DNA from 2 places in the Paenibacillus sp. FSL R5-0470 genome. Region 1 is predicted to be linked to the other one. Evidence: predicted binding sites of a transcription regulator. Region 1 holds the regulator's gene; the other holds the start of a gene.
What was found. Region 1 encodes LexA, which represses DNA repair genes until DNA is damaged. Its sites were predicted from a motif close to CGAACATATGTTCG; they were not measured.
Positions count from the first base shown of each region.

Region 1 (4,208 bases):
TTGCCTTTATGCTTAATTACAACAGCTCCACGCGAAAGGATGATTTTCTCAATATCAGAAGCTGGCAGATAACGTTCGCGGTTGAATTTTATAGTAGATAGTCTAGCATTCTCTACCTTCAAGTACGGACGTCGGAAGAACAGAAGTGCCGCTAGTAAGTAGTACAAAACGACTCCTAGCCAGTTCATAAGCATACCATTACCTTTGGCTTGGTCCACTGAACCAATCATCCAAAACATAGTACCAAGCACTAATAACACTACTGGAAATGCAATGTTACGGCCTTTAAAGGTTTCGCTGTTCTTACCAGGAGATTTAGATTTAGATGCGTAAATCGTTTCCTTCCCCTGTTTCTTTCTTTGCTTATTAATTTGCTGCGTGTTGCGTTGAACCATTCTTTCCCAAGAACGGGCCATATGCGTTCCCCCTAGTCATCCAGTAATATCTATGAAAAGGAACAGGGTGTTAATGCTTACGCCCCTTGTTACCTTGTTCATGCTCATCATTATCGACCAATTCAATCGTATTCAATTGTGCTCGGAAGTTATTGCGAATATTCCCCAAATAAATTTCACGAAGCTTGGCGCGTTCCGCCGTTTCCTCTTGATTAAGGCCTACGCTCTTCTGTTTGCGTGCCAATTCGTTAATACGCGCGACCAACTCATCAATATTCAAAACTTTCCCTCCCCTTATAAATTAATTCTAACTCTGCCATGAGAAAAAGAGCTTGTCAAGGTTTACTCCCTGCAAGCTCTTCATGTCCTCTTATTATGTTCTTAGAATATTAATAAATAGGTAAAGTGAGAATATCTCCAGCATTAATCTGACTACCTTTAATGCCATTGGATTTTTTAATTCCTTCTATATATACAGCCGTTTTCATATCAGAAGGTTTATTCTCAAGAGCAATACTCCAAAGTGTATCTCCACGTTCAACCACTACGCGCTTCTCATCCTTCATTAAAGTAGTAGATCCTGCAAATACATTACCTACTACTGTAAGTCCTGATAGTACGAGCACAATGATCAATGTCAGTTTAATAACAAAATCTCTTCGGAACAAACGCATCAAGCCTTCAAGCAAAAGCTCTGTAATTTCTTTAATCTGAGCTGAATAACGGGTAATAGGATTATGTCCTAAAGATTCAACCACTGGGGCTTTATCGTAGATGCTGCGGTATGTACTGTATTTTAACATGAATATCATCCTCCAAACACTTGTTCTTACTTTTGAAATTATAATAACACGAACATGTGTTTTGTTCAATACTATTTTAGAACAATTGTTCTCTTTTTTTCAGAGGTTACTATTTACCATATTCTTCATATAAAGAATCACTCTTATCGTTTAGATGAAGGAAACGCAATCAATACAAGACTACCATTTATTAACTCTTTCGAATTAATATTTATAATAGTTAGAACTTATGTTTGTGCGAACGGTAGTTCTATGTTATAATTTTCCCAAACATTACTATATGGGGTTGATTCCAATGTCAAAGATTTCAAGTCGCCAGCTGGCGATCCTGGAATTTATACGTAGCGAAGTCCGCAGCAAGGGTTATCCTCCTTCCGTCCGGGAGATTGGAGAAGCTGTTGGTCTTGCTTCCAGCTCCACAGTTCACGGTCATTTAGATCGGCTAGAGAAGAAGGGACTTATCCGTCGAGATCCAACGAAGCCTCGTGCGATAGAATTGCTTGGCCAAGAGGATTCCGAGAATGTCCATCATTTCGCGCAAACCGTCGCTCGCATTCCTGTCGTAGGTAAGGTTACCGCCGGGGTTCCTATCACTGCTACTGAGAATATTGAAGACTACTTCCCGCTTCCAACTCACTATGTTGGAGATAACAAAGTATTTATGTTATCGGTTCAAGGTGACAGTATGGTCGAAGCTGGGATTATGAATGGCGACTATGTTATTGTTCGTCAACAACAAACGGCTGATAACGGAGATATCGTTGTAGCTATGACCGAAGAAGATGAAGCAACCGTTAAGACTTTTTATAAAGAACGTGATCATATACGTCTTCAGCCGGAGAATCCGGCGTACGAGCCTCTTCGCCTTAATCGCGTGACCATTCTCGGCAGAGTTATCGGATTATTTCGAGATATCCACTAAGTATGCACTCCTACCAAGCGAAAACGGATACCGTCCTTTAGGACGGTATCCGTTTCTACGAGAAGTATAAGGATAGGGTATATCGTATAATATATACTTTCTTTTATTTTTTAAAAAAAGCTGTTCTGCAAATGCAGAACAGCTTTTTTATTGTTATCAAACTCCATTCATCAATTACAGAACATTTGTTCTCATAGGCTAAAATGACCATTTTTAATGAATAACCGTTTAGGCATCCTCCTCATATCTTAATTAGAAAGGAGTGTTGCACAATGCCAAATTACCGGATTATAGTTGATCTGACGCAGCGTATGCTTTATCTTCTTGATAACGACATTGTGATCAGGGGCTTCCCAGTCGGAATCGGTAAAATGTTAACTCAATCACCACTCGGTGAATTCACAATCATTAACAAACAACCCGATCCAGGTGGTCCATTTGGGGTCTTTTGGATGGGTCTATCTAAGCCTCACTATGGGATACATGGAAATAATGATCCCTCATCCATAGGGCACGAAGTATCCCACGGTTGTATTCGTATGTACAATAAAGATGTGTTAGCACTAGCTGCGATTGTTCCTATTGGAACACGAGTAACGATCAGGAATTAAATCTATCTCTATAGATAAACACGCCTCACTCATGGTTCAATGGAGGGGGCGTGTTTGTATTTATGTATTTTTGATGACCTAATAGGAATTATGTGGTTATATGTCGAATAATGTTAACAGGGTTTCAAATTGAAAGGAAGTGTCTCGTTTTGAACAACTCAAAAATTAGAACCCTCGTCGATTTTAAAGTCGATGCACTTGTTAAACTCTCTGGCTTATTGTTAAATAACGATCAAGCGAGTGGAAAAAAAGTAAATTTACTCACCTCATTCGGCAGTATTCAAGGGACCATCTCCCCTTCCACCTCCAATAAAGAGGATGTTTTTGACTTAAAATCTCTAATGGATGATGTCATTGTAGATGAATACATATCTTATTTAGGTGCGGAACATCCCGATAAAAATTTCAGCTATAACTTTGTAGTCCTTAATGATGTTTCTGTAAGACCCTATACTCACTATGAATCTCCGATCGAATACAAACAGCTAATTGTTTATACCGATCAAATCACAGCCTTCAATTTCTTATGATTTTGACATATTTATTTTAAAAAGCTCTCAACAAAGCACTCCAGCAGTTGCCCCAATTTTGCACTCAGCTCGCAAAATCGGCAGATCTCTGGGTGCTTTCTCTTTTTCTAATCAGTAGTCGTTTCCTAAATTCCCACGATTTTCGCTCTTAACAGATACTAGTAGAGAGAATTCAGGCATATCTTTCAATAAGCAATAAATCTTGCTCTACTGAGATCTTTGGAGGTGTGATTACATGCTGATTTTCTTGATGTATATGTTTGCCATTGTAGGAGGAATCTTAATTCTAAGTGCCGTTATTATAGAATTAAAAAAACTATCTACTTCTTCTGAACTTTCTAAGCTGTTAAACGCAACCTCATCTTTTAATATTATATTCACCAAAACATTCATTCCGCCCAATCAATCGCACTTGATCGCCCTTAATGAACCTTATAAAAAAATAGCAATAGGTACCAGCAATCCGAAAACAAGCAAAAAGGCAATAGCAAAGCTATACTCGTTCGACAATATAATGGGATCAGAGATTGTTGTTAACGCACTAACCCTTTCAAAAGTATCTAAACGACAACAAAACAGCAAATCAACTGCTTCAAGTGCGGATATTAATGTGGTTAATAGCGGTGACGAAGAGGCTGATGTTATCGAGGAACTTACGCTTAAAATATACATGAACAGCAATGAAATACCTGTGTATAGTATTTCCTTCTTGCCAGGCTTACTACCCATTCAACAATCCGATAATCAGTACAAAGAAGCTTACTCCCAAGTCCAACAATTACATGCGTTCTTCAGGTCGATCGTATCCGAATGAATGCCCCCCTTCCGCCTATTATTACTTCACTTTACCTTTCCCAATTAGAAATTTTGAAAACCTTAAGGAAAGACAAAAAAACGGTCCTTTTGGGGGGCCGTTTTCGCTGCATCCAACATTCATTTTAAAATTG
Region 1 is NZ_CP150238.1:3,796,455-3,800,662, forward strand. Features, by position in the region: gene MKY99_RS16625 (hypothetical protein) at 1-416, opposite strand, end outside; gene MKY99_RS16630 (DUF896 domain-containing protein) at 466-675, opposite strand; gene MKY99_RS16635 (LysM peptidoglycan-binding domain-containing protein) at 785-1,198, opposite strand; gene lexA (transcriptional repressor LexA) at 1,494-2,120, shown strand; gene MKY99_RS16645 (L,D-transpeptidase) at 2,393-2,731, shown strand; gene MKY99_RS16650 (hypothetical protein) at 2,881-3,261, shown strand; gene MKY99_RS16655 (hypothetical protein) at 3,497-4,075, shown strand; gene MKY99_RS16660 (MBL fold metallo-hydrolase) at 4,200-4,208, opposite strand, start outside.

Region 2 (4,208 bases), 390 kb from region 1:
TTCGTCCTTAGCTTCCAATACTGTTTCTTTCTTCAGCGCCTCTGCGTCTTTCTTCGCGTTCTCCACGATGACTACGGCTTCTCTTTCTGCGCTTTGAATTTTAGCTTCTGCAAGGGATTTACGAATAAAATAACCGAACCCAAAGAATAATGCAGCTACAACGAGAACGATAATGACCCAGATCCATGCTTGCATCTGTTCACCTCCTCGTTGGTTCCTCTCCAAGGTATATCCCTGGGAATTGTGCAGTTGTTAAACTATCCGTTCATCACCATACAAAAAACCGGTAAATAACCGATTGCCATACTGCACATGCTGCACATGCACACTGCCCGCCTTATCCGGCGATTACATTTCATATGAGTTGTACGCGAACCGTTTTAAAAAGTCACCTTTTTGGGAAGGAAAAAGGATTCTTACTTTATGCCGATTCATGTTATATTTTATTATTTATAAAAAGACATTGTCAAGAGAGTCGATATGCGCATTAATGTCAAGAGAATCAGTGAGTCTAGTAAAATTCCTCATCTTCACCCTCATAATTGTCTTCCTCAAGTAAAGTATTGATCACTTGTCGCACCATATCACCCGAGAATCCACGCCGCATTAAGAAGGCTCCAGTCTTTCTGCGCTTATCTGTGGCTTCACCACGAATAAGATTCCATTTCTTACGACCAATCTGAAGTGCACTCTCTAGTTCTTGTTCAGGACTGACATTCTCCAGTGCTTCCGAGATCAAGGTTTTGTCGATTCCTTTCTCACGTAGCTCTTGGCGAATCCACATTTTCCCTTTTCGCTGGTTCGTAATGCGTTGCTCCGCCCATTGCTTTGCATACAAGGGGTCATCAAGAAATCTTTCCTTCTGTAGCCGTTGCACCACTTCCGCAATAATAGTCTCCCCTATTTCCTTCTGCCGTAAACGGCGAGTCATTTCCATAGCGGTACGTGGCTTCCGTTCTAGATAACGAAGTCCTTCTACATAAGCTCGTTGTCGCTCATCAGCAACAACAATTTCCTCCAAATCGGCTTTCATAAAAGAATTACCAGTAATCATCCGATATTTAATCATGACGTCTTCGTGTACAGTCATGTTATAGGCTCCGAAATGTATGATGTAGCGGTGGTCCGACTTCTTCTGACGTTCTACCTTAGTAATTTCTAAAAGTTCTCCATCAGGAAAATCAGATAGGACCTGTACGTCCTGCTCATCCGATTCAAAATCCATATCCAGCTGTATTACCATAGTTGCTTGTCACCTCATAGCAATAAAATATCCCCACAAAGTGCGGCTTAACTTCGGTGCGTACTCAGGTACTTTGGGGGGACCCCAAATATATATGTTCTTACACTGTTAAGAAAAGACACCCTGCAACAATGAATCACAGGGCGTCCTATTCCTTAGTAAATTCTATTGTTCGATTTCGAGAAGTAGCTTTTCTTCTTCCTCTTGCTCTGCAATGATTTCCGCTTCATTTGGTGCAGCAACAATAGTGGACAGGTTACTTGCTTCACGGATCTTGTTCTCAATGATAAGTGCAATATCTTGATGTTCTTTCAAGAACTGTTTGGCATTCTCACGTCCTTGACCGAGACGCTCACCCTCATAGGAATACCATGCACCACTCTTATTCACGATGTCCATTTCAGTACCGATGTCTACAAGACTTCCTTCTCTGGAAATCCCTTCACCATACATGATATCAACATCAGCTTGTTTAAATGGAGGTGCTACCTTATTCTTCACAATCTTGATCTTGGTTCGGTTACCTACAACGTCGTTACCCATCTTAATACTTTCGACACGGCGAACATCCAACCGTACGGAAGAGTAGAATTTCAACGCCCGACCACCCGGTGTTGTCTCAGGGTTACCGAACATAACACCAATTTTCTCACGAAGCTGGTTAATAAAGATAGCAATTGTATTCGATTTACTAATGGCACCAGATAGCTTCCGAAGCGCTTGAGACATCAAACGAGCCTGTAGGCCGACGTGAGAGTCACCCATATCACCTTCGATTTCCGCTTTAGGAACCAACGCAGCTACGGAGTCAACGACAATAATGTCTACTGCACCACTACGGACAAGTGCTTCAGCAATCTCAAGTGCCTGTTCACCCGTATCTGGCTGAGATAGCAACAATTCATCAATGTTTACGCCCAAGTTACGTGCATACTTCGGATCGAGCGCATGCTCAGCATCGATAAATGCAGCTTGTCCTCCTTGTTTTTGCACTTCTGCAATAGCATGAAGAGCAACAGTCGTTTTACCGGAGGATTCAGGTCCGTATACTTCAATAATACGTCCCTTTGGAAGTCCGCCTATACCTAACGCAATATCAAGTGCCAAAGATCCGCTAGGTACAACTTCCACTTGCATATGAGTGGATTCTCCCAGTTTCATGATCGAACCTTTACCAAATTGTTTTTCTATTTGACGAAGCGCCATATCAAGCGCTGCACGACGATCTGACAATCAGACCACTTCCTTCACTGTTTATAATAATATAATAACGTGTTTCTGAGGTCTTGCCAAGCTTTTTTTCGAACATACATTCGTTTTTTTTGTCTCAAGCGTTAATTATCCCTTTTATTGTAAGCCTCCCTCCGGACATAGAAGTTAACTGATTTCTCTACTTCACCGGACATCAACGACTTATGATCAAAACCAAAACAGCGATCAAAATCTCCGCAGATATACAAAAAACCGCAGCAAAGAAATCTCAGTGCCACGGTTCTTCCGTATGTCTCAATTATAACTGGGCTAATCTCCCATTACAAGTCTGAGCCTTCAAGAGGTGTCTCCACCTTCCGTTCCTCAAGTCTGCGCCATAGACGATACAACAGAGCTTTAACAGTACGCAGTCGTATATTTTCACGTGTACCTTTAAGATTAAGCTCGTATACTTCTGTCTTACGCCCGCGTTCAGCTAAACCAATAAATACAAGTCCAACTGGCTTACGTTCAGAATAGCCTGGTCCTGCTACACCAGTTACAGATAAACCGAAATCACTATCTGCGATCATTCTCACCTGATCAGCTAACACCTCGGCAACTTCACGACTAACTGCCCCTGGAGCATCTGGCCCCTCCAAATAAGCACTTGGCACATTCAGAAGTTTTTTCTTCAGGTCGTTGGAATAACAGACGATTCCTCCCGCAAACATCGAAGCACTGCCTGGAATGTTAGTTATACTCTCCATCAGCAAGCCTCCCGTGCAACTCTCTGCCGCACTTAAAGTCAGACCTGCATCCGCCATCCAATCCACAATCAATTGCTCCAGTGGCACATCAATATTTGCATATAAATGTTCTGGCAAAATCTCTTTGATCTGTTTCTCCAGAATCTCCAGCTTCTTGTAAGCTTCATGCTCGGAAGGCGCTTTTGTCGAAATACGAACGGTTACCTCTCCCTCTTTAGCGTAAGGAGCTATGGTTGGGTCTGTCTGGCTGTGAATAAGATCAATGAGCTTATCCTCAAGCAGTGATTCTCCTATACCGGCAAATTTAAGCATTTTAGAATAAAGTGGCATTTCTGTCGTTAGAGCGTGCTGCTGGAGCCACGGTACAGCTTTATCTACGAACATCGGCTTCATCTCGCGAGGCGGACCAGGAAGCACAATATAATATTTCTTTTCATGCTCAAAAGCAATGCCAACAGCAAGACCAATCTCATTTGGCAAAGGTGTAGTTCCTTCAATTATAAGTGCCTGTTTACGATTATTCTCCGTCATTACAATCTTTCGATCATCAAAGAAACGTTGTACATGATCCATTGCCAAGCGATCTATATGAAGTGTGCGACCTAAGGAAGCAGCCAGCGCGTCCTTCGTTAGATCATCTTCTGTAGGACCAATACCACCGGTAAATATGATAACATCCGCTCTGCTTTGAGCGATCTCAATGGCTTGCTGCAAGCGACTGCTGTTATCCCCAACTACGGTTTGAAAATATACATCAATCCCAATAGCAGCTAGCTCAATAGACAAAAACTGGGCATTACTATTTACGATTTGACCGAGCAAAAGCTCCGTGCCTACTGCAATAATCTCCGCTTTCATACCTGGCTTTCGCCTCCTCGTTATAATGTAGATACACTGCTTTTAGGGTTTAAAAAAGGTAATAGGTGCTTTACCTATTACCTCTCCTATATGTAGCTGCCTAAAACGCTTAAGCATTATGCAGCTGTAATAGATCCTTATTCTTC
Region 2 is NZ_CP150238.1:4,181,653-4,185,860, forward strand. Features, by position in the region: gene rny (ribonuclease Y) at 1-195, opposite strand, end outside; gene MKY99_RS18410 (RecX family transcriptional regulator) at 512-1,243, opposite strand; gene recA (recombinase RecA) at 1,409-2,476, opposite strand; gene MKY99_RS18420 (competence/damage-inducible protein A) at 2,776-4,062, opposite strand; gene pgsA (CDP-diacylglycerol--glycerol-3-phosphate 3-phosphatidyltransferase) at 4,172-4,208, opposite strand, start outside.
Region 2: a site for LexA is predicted at 2,546-2,559, ahead of recA (recombinase RecA). Genes of this name have one in related genera too.